Regions from separate parts of the Paenibacillus sp. FSL L8-0641 genome, predicted to be linked through region 2. Evidence: riboswitches for the same ligand, from Rfam matches in the RefSeq annotation. Region 2 holds a riboswitch; the other holds the start of a gene.
What was found. Region 2 has a riboswitch for glycine ahead of MKY16_RS18935 (alanine/glycine:cation symporter family protein). Riboswitches for the same ligand answer to the same signal wherever they lie in the genome.
Positions count from the first base shown of each region.

Region 1: another riboswitch for glycine. It lies ahead of gcvT (glycine cleavage system aminomethyltransferase GcvT); the one in region 2 lies ahead of MKY16_RS18935 (alanine/glycine:cation symporter family protein).

Region 1 covers NZ_JBBOUW010000001.1:4,025,815-4,034,097, reverse strand. Annotated here, with positions in the region: gene gcvPB (aminomethyl-transferring glycine dehydrogenase subunit GcvPB) at 1-1,278, opposite strand, end outside; gene gcvPA (aminomethyl-transferring glycine dehydrogenase subunit GcvPA) at 1,275-2,630, opposite strand; gene gcvT (glycine cleavage system aminomethyltransferase GcvT) at 2,756-3,856, opposite strand; glycine riboswitch at 4,033-4,132, opposite strand; gene gcvH (glycine cleavage system protein GcvH) at 4,525-4,917, shown strand; gene MKY16_RS18175 (PTS mannitol transporter subunit IICB) at 5,344-6,822, shown strand; gene MKY16_RS18170 (BglG family transcription antiterminator) at 6,904-8,283, shown strand, end outside.
Region 2 covers NZ_JBBOUW010000001.1:4,192,832-4,201,114, reverse strand. Annotated here, with positions in the region: gene MKY16_RS18965 (sugar phosphate nucleotidyltransferase) at 1-128, shown strand, start outside; gene MKY16_RS18960 (thioredoxin family protein) at 307-825, opposite strand; gene MKY16_RS18955 (beta-glucoside-specific PTS transporter subunit IIABC) at 1,003-2,859, opposite strand; gene licT (BglG family transcription antiterminator LicT) at 3,093-3,935, opposite strand; gene MKY16_RS18945 (LacI family DNA-binding transcriptional regulator) at 4,169-5,140, opposite strand; partial or broken gene MKY16_RS18940 (family 1 glycosylhydrolase) at 5,362-5,835, shown strand; glycine riboswitch at 6,004-6,080, shown strand; glycine riboswitch at 6,099-6,193, shown strand; gene MKY16_RS18935 (alanine/glycine:cation symporter family protein) at 6,354-7,772, shown strand; gene MKY16_RS18930 (iron-containing alcohol dehydrogenase) at 7,830-8,283, opposite strand, start outside.

The DNA of each region.
Region 1 (8,283 bases), 170 kb from region 2:
AATTGTAGGTGGATGGTAGCCGAAATCAAGCAGCCGTTTGGCTACATCAAGCGTGCGCACTCCAAATTTTTTCAAGCCTCGCCCTGACATCACGAATTCGTGTTTGCAATGTCCAGGGTAGGGCAGATCAAAATATGGAGCGAGCCGATGCATCATGTAATTGGCATTGAGTACAGCACATTCCGATACACGCTTTAAGCCATCAGGACCGTAGCTACGGATATAGGCATAGGCACGGACGAGAATACCGAAGTTCCCGTAAAAGGCTTTAACCCGTCCAATAGAATCTCCCTGTTCCCGGTCCCAGTGGTACACCCCCTGTGGATCCCGTGCGACAAGCGGCTTGGGCAAATAAGGGATGAGCCGTTGCTTTACGCCGACAGGCCCAGCGCCGGGGCCACCGCCACCATGCGGGGTACTCATCGTTTTGTGCAAATTGAGATGCACTACATCGAAGCCCATATCTCCGGGACGGGTAATCCCCATGATGGCGTTGGAGTTCGCCCCGTCATAGTAGAGCAGACCCCCCGCGTCATGCACGATGGCAGCAATGTCAGTGATTTGCTTCTCGAACAGCCCAAGCGTGTTCGGGTTGGTCAGCATGAGCGCAGCAGTGTCGTTGCCTACGGCTTGACGCAGCGCATCCAGATCCACTAGCCCCTCAGGGGTGGAAGGAAGGGTGACTGTTTCGAAGCCTGCGACGGTTGCACTGGCGGGGTTCGTTCCGTGCGACGAATCCGGCACGAGCACCTTGGTACGTCGCTCACTACGTGCTTCGTGGTATGAGCGAATCATCATCAGCCCGGTCCATTCGCCATGGGCGCCCGCGGCGGGCTGAAGCGTGACGGCATCCATGCCAGTTAACGCAGCCAAATCATTTTGGAGCGTATGCAGCAACTCCATGGCACCCTGGATGCTCTCCTCGGGCTGATATGGATGGATTTTGGCGAAGCCTGTATATCGGGCGACATCCTCATTCACCTTCGGATTGTATTTCATCGTACAGGAGCCGAGCGGATAAAATCCATTGTCCACGCCAAAATTGCGCCGGGACAAGGCGGTATAATGCCGAATAACGTCTACTTCGGATACCTCGGGTAATGCTGCAGGTTCGCTGCGCAGCGCATAGTCTGGCAAAAGCTCTGCCACCGGGCGACGGGGAACGTCGCACTCGGGAAGGGAATAGGCGATGCGACCCGGACGGCTCAATTCAAAAATGAGCGCTTGATCGTGTTCCTTTAACAGCTCTTGTTTCTGATCCTGTCCGGTATGTGTCATAGCAATCCCCCCAAGGTGTGCACAAATTGGTCAATCTCTTCTTTGGTTCTTTGCTCCGTCACGGCAATCAACATGTGACCAGCAAGTTCCTCATAGTCCCGGCCCAAATCGTAGCCAGCGATAAATCCAGCAGCTAGCAGCTCGGCCTGGAGTCTGCTCATATCTGTACCCTCAGGCAGTCTCAGGGCAAACTCGTTAAAGGTCGGTGCGTTAAACGAGGCAGTTACGCCCTTCAAGCTCAGCAATTGCTCTAAAGCATACCGGCTTTTATGCAAATTTAGCTCGGCTACTTCCTTGATCCCCTGTCTACCCATAACAGACAAGTATACAGATGCAGATAAAGCTAGCAACGCTTGATTGGAACAAATGTTAGAGGTGGCCTTTTCGCGGCGGATATGCTGTTCGCGCGCTTGCAAGGTCAGCACGAAGCCGCGTTTACCATTGCGATCAGTGGTCTGACCCACAATACGGCCGGGGATACGGCGCATATGTGCCTGAGAAACGGCAAAGTACCCACAGGTCGGACCGCCGAGAGAAGAGGAGATGCCAAGTGGCTGCGCGTCTCCTACCACAATATCCGCGCCCTGTTTGCCGGGTGTCTCCAGCAAGCCAAGTGCCAGTGGGTTGGCACTGACGACCAAAAGACCTTTGTGTGCATGGATGAGGTCAGCCATCGGCTGTAGATTTTCCACGGCTCCGAAAAAGTTGGGGCTTTGGACCAAAACAGCCGCGGTCTGTTCCGATACGGCCGCCGCTAACGCATCAGCATCCGTTACACCGTCCGAACAGCCGATCTCCACGATGTCCAAATTCAATCCGCGTGCATAGGTTGCCAATACCTGACGTGCCTCTGGATGGACGGACCTCGATACGATAAGCTGTTTACGGCGGGTAGCTGCGGCGGACAGTGAGCCCGCTTCCGCCAGTGCAGTCGCTCCGTCGTACATGCTGGCATTAGCTACAGCCATGCCCGTCAATTCGCAAATATACGACTGAAATTCGAAAATGGCTTGTAGCTCGCCTTGGCTTACTTCCGGCTGATAGGGGGTGTAGGCTGTATAGAATTCCGAGCGTGAAGTGATGTGCTGGATGACCGACGGAATATGATGATCATAAATTCCTGCGCCAAGAAAGCTGGCATGTGTGTCTGTATTGGCGTTGTGTCCAGCCAGCTCGGCCAAGTGGCGGGTTAAGGCTTTCTCATCGAGTCGAGAAGAAAGAGGGAGTTCCCCTTGATATCGAATGGCCTCTGGAATGTCACTGAATAAATCATCAATGGATGATACACCCACCACACGCAGCATTTCGGTTTGATCTTGTTCAGTCATAGGGAGATAACGATGCTGCTTCATAGGTTCTGGCTCCTTTCGAAAAGCAAAATTTTAAATCGTAATTAGCTAATAAAAAAGTGTGAGCTGAAAAACCCGGAAGTTCATATCTGACATGTTTGCTTTATTGGAATGAAGAGAGTTTAAGATTAGCGCGGGCGTTTATAAAAGGGTGCTGCCACTACCTCGGCACGCAGGCGTTTGCCACGAATCTCAACCTCCAGCGGTGTGGAGAGGGCACTAAAACGACTGTCCACCAAGGCGAGGCCCAGATTACGCTTCAAGGTGGGCGACTGAGTCCCCGTTGTGACCTCACCGATGCGTTGTCCTTCTGCGAATACCGGATAATGGGCGCGTGGGATGCCGCGATCAATCATTTCCAGCCCGATCAATTTACGAGGAATCCCTTGATCTTTCTGACGTTGCAGTGCTTCTCTACCGATAAAATCTCCTTTATTCAGCTTGACGAAGTACCCTAGACCGGCTTCAAGTGGTGAAATCGTGGCAGATAGCTCCTGTCCGTACAGCGGCAACCGAGCCTCAAAGCGTAGTGTATCCCGAGCACCAAGTCCAGCGGGAATCAGCCCATACGACTCACCGGAACGAAGCAAACCCTCCCATACGGCGGGTGCTTCCGCAGCAGGTACATAAAATTCAAAACCGTCTTCGCCCGTATATCCGGTTCGTGAGACGAGTGCTTTTGCTCCGAACAATGGCACGTTCTCATGAAAGTGGAAAGATGCCAGATTCGTAATATCCGTATCTGCCACGGCTGCGGCAATACGTGCTGCTTCCGGTCCCTGCAATGCCAGCAATGCTATTGCATCAGACACATTCTCCATGTGAACGGATGCAGGCACATGACGAAGTAACCAATCCCAATCCTTATCAATGTTGGAGGCGTTCACAACGAGCATGTAGCGCTCCGGTCCTTTGCAGTAAATAAGCAGGTCGTCTACTACACCTCCATCGGGGTAACACAGGAGTGAATATTGTGCCTGACCTGGTTCCAACTGGCTGACATCATTCGTGGTCACCCTTTGTAGAAAAGCTTCGGCCTCTTTGCCTTCAACCAAAAACTCACCCATATGCGATACATCGAATAAACCCGCACGTTGCCGGACGGCCTCATGCTCCTTTTGGATACCGCTAAACTGAACGGGGAGCTCCCAGCCGCCAAAGTCAATACAACGAACCCCAGACTGCGTCCCGTAGGACGAATATAGCGGTGTTTTTCGCAAATTAGTCATGTTTCCACTCCTATCCGGTGTGATCGGCAAAACAAAAAAGACAGGCCGAAAAAAACGTATAGACAGCAGTCTATACTCTTTTTTCAGCTCTGTCCTTGATACCAGAAAGTTACCCCGGTATGTACCGGGTTTCCTCTTGGGTGATCCGCTCCAATAGCGAATGCTCTCCAGAGATGCGTCCGGCAGAGGTCCTTTTGCCTGAGAGATTCACCTGCAATGCAGGCTTACTCCTTCGGCGCTACCTTCGGGATCAGCAGTATATTACCTGGCTTTGCAGATAACAACTTGATCCGATTCGCGTGCACAACTGTCTCACAAGCGGCAACAGCTATGCGAATCTTTTTGGCAGTCTCTCCCTCTGCGTTCATCCGCGTTTGCAGTTGTCGGGTGTTTCCCAAAGTATTTGCTATAACCCATTAATACGCAAATTCATTCAAAATGTCAATAAAAATGTCATCAAAAACAATAGAAAAAACATTTAATATATAAATAAGGATATGTAAGCGTTTGTTATAAATTATTATATTTTTATATAGAGCGCTATAGGAGGTGATATGAAGTATTTTTGTTAGTATTATTGACATGAGTGTTCTTATTGTCATAATCTTAACCTGTCTAATACAGGTGAGCAAATGCGATTTTATTCATATGGAAGTGAGGGGAACAGAATGGGTGAAGTGAAGCAGCAACTTTGGTATACAGACGAACATGAGTGGGTTCAGCGGACAGAGAATGGAACGGTGCGGATTGGTATTACAGACTTTGCACAGCACCAACTGGGTGATATTGTTTTTGTAGAATTACCTGAGGCGGGAGTAACGATTGAGCAGGGAGCGGAGATCGGTACGATTGAATCGGTGAAGACGGTATCCGACCTTTTTGCTCCGGTGACGGGAACCATATTAAAAGTGAATGAAGCGCTGGAAGGTACACCTGAGCTAGTGAATGAATCTCCATATGACAAAGGTTGGATGGTAGAAGTAGAGATGGATAAAGATGTGGAGGAATCATTGGGCAAACTACTGTCGGCGGATCAGTATGAGCAGTTGATTTCGGAGTAATAAATAGAGCAATGCAGCATGAAATAATAGCGTGTTATTCGGAATTTTATATTGATTTTTAATTGAATAAGAGCATCGTTAGTTTGCTCGATTTTTGTATAAAATAGTCGCTATGATTTGACGTAGCGGCTATTTTTTTGTCTTTTTTTGAAAACGTAATTACGTGTGTTGTTCTGATATAGTGGGTTGTCCCCATATAGGAATCATACATAATCCAGCGCGGTTTTTCGACTAATTTCTATAGCTACAGGTCATATTAAGAAGAATTATGCAGGTATAATATCTTCCTGGATAATTTAAATTTAAATGTTGTCATCAACGTTCATGACGAAAGTACGTTTTCATTTCGTTGATGAAGATAGCGCTGTCATTTAGTATGAATTTTAAGAAAAGGTAGTGATGCTTACCTACAAGGAGGATTTGAATATGAGTACATTGGACGCAAAGCCAAGTTCAAAAGGAGGCACTCGTGTCGCCGTACAGCGTTTTGGCCGTTTTCTTAGCGGTATGGTTATGCCCAATATGGGAGCCTTTATTGCGTGGGGGTTGATTACGGCACTCTTTATTCCGACCGGATGGTTCCCGAACGAAGGTTTTGCACAGTTGGTTGATCCGATGAAAAATTATTTGTTGCCGCTGCTGATTGGTTATACAGGGGGCACGATGATTCACGGACAGCGTGGAGGTGTGATCGGTGCCATCATGACGATGGGTGTCATAGTAGGAGCCGATATCCCGATGTTCCTGGGCGCGATGGTAGCTGGTCCGCTGGCTGCGTGGATATTGAAGAAGTTCGACAAGGCCATTGAAGGCAAAGTCAGATCAGGCTTTGAAATGCTGGTCAATAATTTTTCGGCCGGGATTATCGGTGCCATTCTAGCACTGCTTGCCCATGTGGCGATCGGCCCGGTTGTACAAATGATCAGTCAAGTGTTGTCGGCAGGGGTACAGTTCCTCGTGAACGCGGGGCTATTGCCGCTTGTCAACCTCATTATTGAGCCCGGAAAAGTATTATTTTTAAACAACGCGCTGAATCACGGAGTATTGAGTCCGATTGCGTTGGAGGAAGCTGCAAGAACAGGCAAATCCGTACTGTTCATGCTGGAATCCAACCCTGGGCCGGGGCTTGGTATTTTGCTGGCCTACTGTCTGTTCGGTAAAGGCTCTGCGAAGTCGTCAGCTCCTGGCGCAGTCATCATTCATTTTTTCGGCGGGATTCATGAAATTTATTTCCCTTATATTTTGATGAAGCCGATTCTGATTCTTGCAGCTATAGCTGGCGGTGTTGTGGGAACCTTCTGTTTCATGTTGACAGGTGCCGGACTGGTTGCTGCTCCTTCACCGGGTAGTATCATCGCCTATTTTCTAATGACGCCAAAAGGTGGATATTTGCCAATGCTGAGCGGGGTGATCGCTGCTGCGGTCGTATCCTTTGCTGTTGCAGCAGTGTTACTCAAGACAGGTAAGCAACAAGAAGAGGGGCTGGAGGAAGCTGCATCTCGCCTGAAAGATATGAAAAATCAAAGCAAGAGTGCCAGTGCTAACGCCACTGTAATGGAAGATAACCACGAATCTGATCGTGCTGCCGAGATTGTCGCAGATCGAACGCTCAAGGATAAATCCGAAGTGAACAAGATTGTCTTTTCCTGTGATGCAGGTATGGGTTCAAGCGCGATGGGTGCCTCGATTTTACGCAAAAAAATGAAGCAGGCGGGCGTAGGCGTAACAGTTACGAATACGGCAATCAGTGAAATTCCACAGGATGCGGATATTGTCATTACGCAAAAAACGTTGACAGACCGGGCTAAAACAGTAGTCCCGAATGCTGAACACATTTCCATTGACAATTTTCTGAAGAGTCCTGAATACGAAGCGCTGGTTGAACGTCTGAAATCCGATTCTTAATCCCCGTCATAGTCAGGCGGACTGTATGCAGTGTACGTCTCCTGCTGGAGGGATGAGCTTGGGAAGGAACGGTATGCGCTTATGAATATTACGAAACGACAACGTGACATCGTGGAATATCTTCTGGAGCAGTCCAAAGAGGTTACTGCCGGGGAAATTGCCACGAAGATCAATGTCAGCACAAGGACGGTTCATCGGGAACTGGGCGCAGTCGAGCATTGGCTGGCAACTCATGAGGTGAAGCTGGAGAAAAAGTCAGGGATTGGTATCTGTATAGATGCAGACCCAGCTCAGCTTGTATGCCTGCGAAAGCAATTGCTGTATACGAATCCAGACGAATATTCGGCTGAGGAGAGAAAGATCGTGGTTCTCTGCATGCTGCTGGATACACGGGAGCCGATCAAGCTGCTGGCGCTGGCTTCAGATCTGAAAGTCACGGTAACTACGGTCAGTCATGATCTGGACGAATTACAAGACTGGATCGGAGATCGAGGGCTCGTGCTTGTCCGCAGACGGGGATATGGTGTCGAGATTACCGGACGGGAGATAGACAAAAGACGGGCGATTTCCGAGCTGGCCCTCGAACATTTGGATGAATCTGATCTGTTTTCCAGCCAGGGAGGGGTTCGTTCTGTGACTCGTGTCTCCGACAAATTGCTGGAGATGATTGGCAGAGGGAACTTGCTGATCGTGGAAAAGGCCCTCTGGCAGCCCCATGAAAAGTGGCTGGAAAACATGGTGGAAAGCAAATATATGGAGTTGCTGATTCAGATTTGCGTTTCGCTGGCACGTCTACGACTCGGGTATGTTATGGATCCTCTTCTCTCCTATTTAAAAACAGATTCGGATGAGAATATCATGCTGCGTACAGCTATGGTAGAACGCATATGCGCAGAATTGTCAGCGGCGCTGGATATTAACTTTCCGGACCCGGAACGATCTTATTTCAGGCTGCTGTTCCGTGATGCCGAGGATCATTCTACCCGGCTGCTGCCGCTCGATGATCTTGTACTGCTGGAGTCGGTTCATGAGTTGATTCGTCGTGTGGAGGAAGAAACAGGCACGCCATTGGAAGAGGACCGTGTTCTGCGTGAAGGACTGATTGCCCATATGGCTCCGGTATTCAAACGTTTGAAGGAAGGCAAGTCGATTCGTAATCCCCTCCTTCAGCAAATCCGCAAGGATTACAGCAGCTTATTCGACTCAGTGAAAAAGGCTGCGGCGGACATGACAGAAATGAAAGTCCCTGATGAAGAGATCGGATTTCTCGTCATGCATTTCGGCGCTTCGCTGGAGCGGCTGCGACAATTGCGGCGGGAGGTGCGGGCCATCGTAGTCTGCACGAGCGGCATTGGTTCATCCAGACTTCTGGCAACAAGGCTCGCCAAAGAGCTGCCACAGATCAAAATTGTGGATAGGGCCTCATGGTACGAGGCGGCGCGGATCCCCAAGGAGGATTAT
Region 2 (8,283 bases):
GGGCAGTAGAAGGAGATTTAGAATTCATTGAGTCACAAATCGGACATATCGTATCCGAAACGGATATTATCCGTTATGAATTTCCTGATTCGATTGACGACCATACTCATGAAGTGTCTACAATATAGGGACTGATAGATACGAACGAGGTTTATCAGAAGGCAGTGAAGAGTAGTAGGAACTATTTTTTATTAGAGCTTAAATGCCTGTGCATTCCTAAAAAGGTATTCATGCGTTATACGAATGAATACCTTTTTTTGCATAAACAGTTCTCTGTGTTTGTAATGAATTGAATAGAAAAGAGACTTATAAAATAATAATTTTCTTGGAAGTCAGCCACTCTTTTACAGCATCCGTACTGAGGTCTCTTTTGGGCGTCCATTCTATTTTATCAACCAGCTTGCCGTTTCTGAATTCTGCAATAGTGGGGGTGTATTTAACGTTGTAATCCTCTTTGAATTTATTCCATTGAGGCTTGTCCTTATGGATTTTGTGAACGTTCAAAAAAGTAATTTTAGAGCCTAGATTATACTGTTCGATCATCTTGTTAAAGTTAGGCTCAAACCGATTGCAGTCGCCACAACTCGGTCTGCCGATATAGACAAATACACTTTGATCCTGTTGAATCAAACGCTTAAAACCATCAACTGTAACCGCATTCAAGTGGTCATATATTTCGGGGTAATTGCTTTTGCTCGCTTGGATTTCTTTGTCTTTTTGTTGAACAACCTGCTCCAGATCCTGAAATTTAACTACAGCTGAAATAGCGATAGCAATGACAAGCAACACAATGACACTTAACCCGGCGATATATCCTTTTTTCACAGAAATCCTCCTTTTTTTACATTCTTACGCTTACAATAAATGATATTTCCATTTTTCACTGTAACACTTGTCTCATTATGTATAAAAAAAGAAGCTTTCCATTGGGAAAGCTTCTTTAGTCAGCATTGAAAACGCTCCTGGGATTTATGCAAAATGCCCTAGTCTGATAATTAAATGTTAGACCACAACAGTCAACAAGTAATCCTCACGCTTCACTTCAGTTTCCATTGTGTTCAATACGTCCAGGTATTGAGCGGAATTTGTTACGATAATCGGCGTAGTCGTTGTATAGCCTGCCGCCTTAATTTGTTCGATATCAAATTCGAGCAACAATTGCCCTTGCTTCACTACATCACCCTCTTTGACGCGCTTGTCAAAGAATTGTCCTTTCAGCTTCACTGTATTCACACCAACGTGAATCAGAATTTCTGCTCCGTCATTGGAAGTAATACCGATGGCATGTCCGGTTGGGAATACGGTCGTAATCGTTCCATTGACAGGAGATGTCAGCACACCCTCTGTAGGATCAATAAGGATTCCTTTCCCCATAGCACCTGAAGCAAAAGCAACATCAGAAGATTGTTCCAAAGGCAATACTTTACCTTGCAGTGGGCTTACGAGAATTTCTTTCTCGATTGTCACTTCTTTCTTTATAGGCGCAGCTTCTGTTTTGGCAGTTTCTTCTTTTGGATCATCAAAGCCCAAAATCATAACCAACACAACTGCGAGTACAAAGGCAACGAGCAAACCGATGACTACCCACAAGAATCCAGTTCCAAAATAAGTTGGCAGCGCCAGTAAACTAGGTAGGGAGAAGGATTTTGCAGTCGCTCCGCCAGAAGCGATAATAGCGCCCCCAATACCACCGGATATACAAGCATAAATGAAAGGTTTTTTCAATTTCAAAGTTACACCATAAATCGTTGGTTCAGTAATCCCGAATACAGCTGCCAGTGTAGATGAACCAGCCAAAGCCTTCATCTGGGTGTTCCGTGATTTCAGGAATACCCCCAGTGTTGCACCGGCTTGAGAAAGTACAGCTGCTGTAAGCATCGGAAGCATCGTGTCATAACCCAATGTAGCAATATTGGATAGCATGATAGGAACGAAACCCCAATGCACGCCGAAAATAACAAACACTTGCCAGAACGCTCCAGCAACAGCACCGGCGATCAATGGGCTTAAATTGTATACCCATGTAAAACCGTTCGCCAAGCCCTGACTGATCAGGTTACCGACTGGACCAAAGGCCAAAAACGTCAACGGAACAACGACCAGCAGAGACAGCATAGGTACGATAATGTTTTTAACTGATTGATGGATAAAGGAATTGAACCAGCGTTCCACATAGGACTGTACCCATACCGCGAGAATAATTGGGATTACGCTGGAACTGTATTTTATCAGAATGATTGGAATCCCGAGAAAAGCCAGTTTTGCCGGATGGTCCACCGCTGCAATAACATCCGGGTACACGAGTGCTCCAGCAACTGCGACCGATACAAAGGCATTTGTCTTAAATTTACGGGACGAAGTAATAGCTAGGAATATAGGCAAGAAATAAAATACGCTGTCCGAAGCGGCGTTCAAAATGAGATACGTACCGCTTATAGTATCAATCCAATGAAGCGACGCAATTAAGGCCATAATCCCTTTGAGCAAACCTGCTCCGGCAAGAGCACCCAAGAGAGGTGAGAAAATGCTGGAAATGATATCGACCGCTTTGCCAAGAACATTTGTTTTTTCGGAAGATTCTCCCTTTTTGGCATTAGGATTGTCTGCATCCTGCAAATTCGTTTCTGCCATCATATGCTCAAATACTTGACCTACATTGTTGCCGATGACCACTTGGAACTGGCCGCTGCTTTCCACCACTGTAATGACACCAGGTGTTGCTTCCAGTGCAGCTTTGTCTGCTTTTGTGCGATCTTTTAATTTAAATCTCAAGCGTGTAGCGCAATGGAATACGGAATTGACATTCTCTTCGCCGCCAACGAGAGTCACTATTTTTTTAGATAGTTCTTTATCACTCATATTTAGAACTCCTTATGGGTTATTCTTGCTACTGATAGGGTTTACTGTTTACATTTGTTGCTAAGATGCGCCGGCATGCATCTTTTTAACCTTGTAAACAAGAAAAACCTAAACTCGTGGTGAAAACTGCGCACTCTCTCCTATAGAGGAACGTCGATTTCACCATCAGTTTAGGTTTTGCCTGCCTTACCAGTCACAATCCATGAACGATGAGGGGTATGAAGTTGTTAGTCTTATATGTTATTACGCTCAGTAACCCGATGAATATGGATAGTTAGATATACGTATTCATCCTTGCTTAAATATTGATCGTATGTTTTTTCCAGATACTCATTGATCTTTTGGGCACAAGCAAAAGCTTCGGTATACGTCTGCTTCACCTGGTTGTACAAAAATTCTTCACCACTGTGAATGACTTCTTTACGAATCACTCGCATCGCAAAATATTGCAAATGTGTCAAAAATCTCGAATAGCTAAAAGAAGACTCATCCAGCACAATCCCGTAATGGTACGTAATAATGTTCAATATATGTTGGACAATTTCAGTCATTTTCAGTGTAGATTTCATTTCGTTACCGTCAATCCGTGCATTCACCATATGCAATGCAATAAATCCCGCTTCATCTTCGCCCAATTTTACTCCGAGCGTATTTTCAATTTTTTGGAGAGCATCCAGTCCAACTGCAAATTCCTTTTTGTAAAAGCGTTTAATTTCATACAGCATCGCGTTTTGGAGTGCCAGTCCTTTTTCTTGCCGTTGTATGGCAAAATGAATATGGTCGGTCAACGTTAAATAAATATTATCGCTTAACTCCGTATCCAACACTTCTGTTGCATGGGTTACGATTTCATTCACGACCTCCAGATGAGATACAGGAATATCGTTCAGCAGCTCGGTTAGTTTGGCCGTGAACTCGTTTTCATTTAACATGAAAATCTTATCTATTTTATCATCATCGACTTGATCGCCAGCCACCTTTTTGAAGGAAATACCTCTTCCCATCACGATGACCTCTTTGCCTTTATCGTTTTTAGTCAATAGGACGTTGTTATTGAGCACCTTCTCAATAATCATTGAAGTTCCCCCTCCCATCCTTTACCAATAAAAAATGCCTAAGCACAATTCAATACTATTGTTAGCAATAGTACTCAATTGAACTCAGGCATTGCCCGCATCACCGGTCACAATCCTTCGATATAGTGCTATTGTAGCACAAAAAAAAGCGATTTCAACATTTTTTATTCTGTTTCGACAAAAAACATTTTATATCAAGGCCCTTTTGCCTAATTTGCAAGTAAAGCGTTACCTTATGTGGTCGTACGTTCAATGAGGCTGTACTCTAGCGAATGAAGCTCCATTTGGCGTCCAATCAGCTGGGGGGAAAGCATGAAAAAAGCATTTTGTGCTTGAGCCATGATGGGATTTTGAATCGTTGTAATCCCCAACGTATGCGACAGCTCCGTGTTATCGAATCCAACAATCGCCAGATCTCCCGGTACGTTCAGCCGTTGTCTGCGTGCTTCGCAGAGAATGCCCACGGCTACATAATCGTTAGCACATAAAATAGCCTCTGGGAATTCCCCCCGATGCTGTAACAAATCCCGTACGACCTGTTCGCCATCACGGATATTATAAATAGAAGAGTGATTCCAGTGTTGCAACACTGGCAGATTGTGCTCACTCATGATCTGCTCATAGGCTCGCTGTCTGCTGTGGGTATTAATGCTGCTTGGACGACCAAAAGCATTGGCTATACGAGTATAGCCTTTTTGTATCAAATGCTTTAGTGCTAGCATGTAACCTTCATATTGATCCATTGCCACGGAGCGAATATCGGTATGCTCCATTCGTTGCCAGGCTACGATTGGGCCATATTTACAATAGGTACTCAAAAAATCAGTGTCATTCACGCAGGAAATGATGACCAGCGCGTCGACTCTTTTTCTTTTTAAATCTTCAAAAGCTTGAAGCTCTTTCTTTTTGTCTTCTCCCGAAGTATAAATAATGGTCTGGAATTCATATTGTCCGGCGATTTCTACAAAGCTGTCCAGAAAAGCAAGAACAATTTCATTAATCGTTGAAGTGATGATACCAATCTGAAGCGTCTGACCCTTGGATAGGGAAATGGCATTCCGATTAGGAACATAATCTAATTCCTGCATGATTTTCAAAATCTTAGCTCTTGTTTCATGACTGACATGGGGGGACTGATTTAATACTCTGGATACCGTAGCCTTGGAAAAGCCCGCCAGTTTTGCAATTTGATCAAGATTCGACATGGAGCTTCTCCTCACATAAGAAAAAAATACTTGACATGAAACGCGTTACAACAATTAGGATGCTTATGAGGGCATTACGTCTATTTTAAAGCATCTGTCAATGCATTTCAAAGGAGAACGGTTACCGTTAGGTATGGATTCACATTTGCAGCATTTGATGGGGTTACTTAGGCCAAAGTAAAAATCTTATATACGGAAAGAGGTCTTTATACCATGACGATGTATCGGCAGGTCCAGAAGGCGAGAAAGCAGCAGGAAACCTGATTGGTGGCGTGAAAAATCCGTATCTGCAGTCCTCCGACTGGGGATGGCAGATCGATCCGATCGGCCTGCGTGTTACACTGAATACGTTTTATGATCGCTATCAAAAGCCGCTGTTCATCGTGGAAAATGGCTTGGGTGCATATGATAAGGTGGAGGAAGATGGCTCTGTGCATGACACATATCGCATTGATTACTTGCGTCAGCATATTGCCCAAATGAAGGAAGCGATTGCCGACGGTGTTGATCTGATTGGTTACACCAGCTGGGGCCCTATCGACCTTGTGAGCATGTCTACTTCCGAAATGTCCAAGCGCTACGGATTTATTTACGTTGATCTGGATGATGACGGTAACGGAACGCTCAAACGCTCCAAAAAAGACTCTTTTAATTGGTATAAAAATGTGATAGCAACCAACGGTGAAGAATTGTAATTCCATATCATCTCGGGCGGGTATAGCAGGGGACATCCTAAGGATGCGATCTGCTGTACCCGCTTTTTTGATAGACTCAATAATAATATTTCAGAGGGCTTCACAAACTTTTCACTTGTAATAAGCTGAAAGTTTTCTGTATAATGAATAAAAATTTCATATGTCTGGTTGATGTTTGCGGGAGATGGAACGAAGGTTCCGACCGAAGGGGCAAAACTCTCAGGTGCTTAGGCTGTTTACAGCCACAAGCGGGGACCGTAAACGGACAGAACTCTGGAGAGACCCTTAATTGGGCGCCGAAGGTGCACCGCAGAGAACATCTGCTTAAACTCTCAGGCAAAAGGACAGAGACGCGAATAACCTGTGACAGGGAATACCCTAGGCTTTTTTATGAGCTATTAGAGGTAGAAACCTGCACAAGATGGTTGTATTTTTTCGTGCCTTTAACCTCTCCAGGAGTCGAATCAGCTGATTTGACTCTTTTTTGTTTTCTAATATGTTGGAGGAGCGGGTTGAAAATGAATTTGGTACATGTGTTAGAAACGATTGACAGCTGGATATGGGGAGCGCCGCTTCTTATTCTCGTGATGGGCACGGGGTTGTGGCTAACGATCCGCTTGAAGCTGCTTCAGGTTATTCGATTGCCTTTGGCGCTCAAGCTAATTGGTAAAGCGCCGGACGAAGGTAGCGGAGATGTAAGCAGCTTCGGTGCATTGAGTACGGCACTGGCAGCTACTGTAGGTACAGGAAGTATTGTTGGCGTGGCGACAGCGATCAAGCTGGGTGGGCCCGGTTCATTATTCTGGATGCTGGTTGCAGCTTTTTTCGGGATGGCAACCAAATATGCGGAAGGATTATTATCCGTTAAATACCGTGTTAAAGACCGGAACGGACAATTTTCGGGTGGTCCGATGTATTATATTGAAAACGGACTTGGCCGCCGTTTCAAGCCGCTGGCGATGTTGTTTGCCTTTTCTGGTGTTCTTGTAGCCCTATTTGGAATCGGTACTTTTCCGCAAGTAAAGGCTATCGTTTCTTCGACGGAAAGTAGCTTTGGAGTGCCAACGGTAGTTACAGCGATCATTATTTCCGTGTTAACTGCTGTTGTTACGATTGGAGGACTCAAAAGTATTGCCAAGGTATCCACAAAGATTGTTCCATTCATGTCGGGGCTCTATATCGTAGTTTGCTTAATTGTACTCATTAAGTTTGCAGGAGAGCTTCCTCATGCGATTGCTTTAGTATTACAAGGGGCCTTCTCGACCACATCTGCAACGGGTGGATTTGCCGGAGCGACGATTATGTTGGCGATGCGAAGTGGAGTTGCCAGAGGTATTTTTGCTAATGAAGCCGGTTTGGGAAGTGCGCCAATTGCAGCAGCTGCTGCTAAGACGAAATGGCCTGCAGAACAAGGGTTGATATCCATGACAGGCGTATTTATCGATACGATGATTATTTGTAATCTGACGGGATTTACGTTGCTGGTTACGGGAATATGGAGTGGAAATGACGATGGAGGTCTGATGACCCAGCATGCGTTTTCCAGTGCCTTTCCGGCTGGTGCAGAACTCGTGACGATTAGCCTTATTTTATTTGCATTCACAACGATACTGGGCTGGAATTACTACGGGGAACGTTGTGTTGAATATTTACTGGGTGTCAAATGGATTAAACCATACCGTTATTTGTTCATCGCACTTGTGGCAGGAGGTGCGTTCATCAAGTTGGAAGCCATTTGGCTGCTGGCAGATATCTTTAACGCAATGATGGCTTTCCCGAACCTGATTGCACTGCTTGGTTTGTCAGGCATTGTCGTTGCAGAAACCCGAATCTATATGGATTCTCTGAATTCTAGTAAGAAAAAGGGCATTCTTGCAGGTGCCAGTGTAGGGGCAGCTATTCAAGTAGAAGAAAAGGGACACACGGTTAATTCATAAATTCCAAAAGGGAGTGCCTTCAGCCATCACAGGCTTGAGGACACTCCCTTTTGAATGTTATAACGATGCACGCAAAATAGCTAAAATATCTTCTTGATTCAGCTTTTTATAATTACCGAAGCCTCCATATTCCATTTCACGGGCTGCAATGGTTGCGATTTTTTCCAATTGCTCATCATTAATATTGTAATCGGCCAGGGTGGAAGGGGCACCGAGACTTGTCCAGAATGCACTAAGACGGTCAATACCCTCCAAAGCGATTTCTCTATCTGTTTTATCTACGGTGTCTAAGTCAAACATGCTGAGCATCAGCCGTTTCATGCGTGCAGCATCCTGATCGACCGTATGTCTCATCCAGTTGGGGAATAGGATCGCCAGACCGCCAGCATGAGGAATATCATATACAGCAGATAATGCATGTTCAATCGTATGCGAAGCCCAGTCCCCGAAGTAGCCCATTTGCAGTGTTCCGTTAAGAGCAATCGTTCCGGCATATAAAATCGTTTCACGA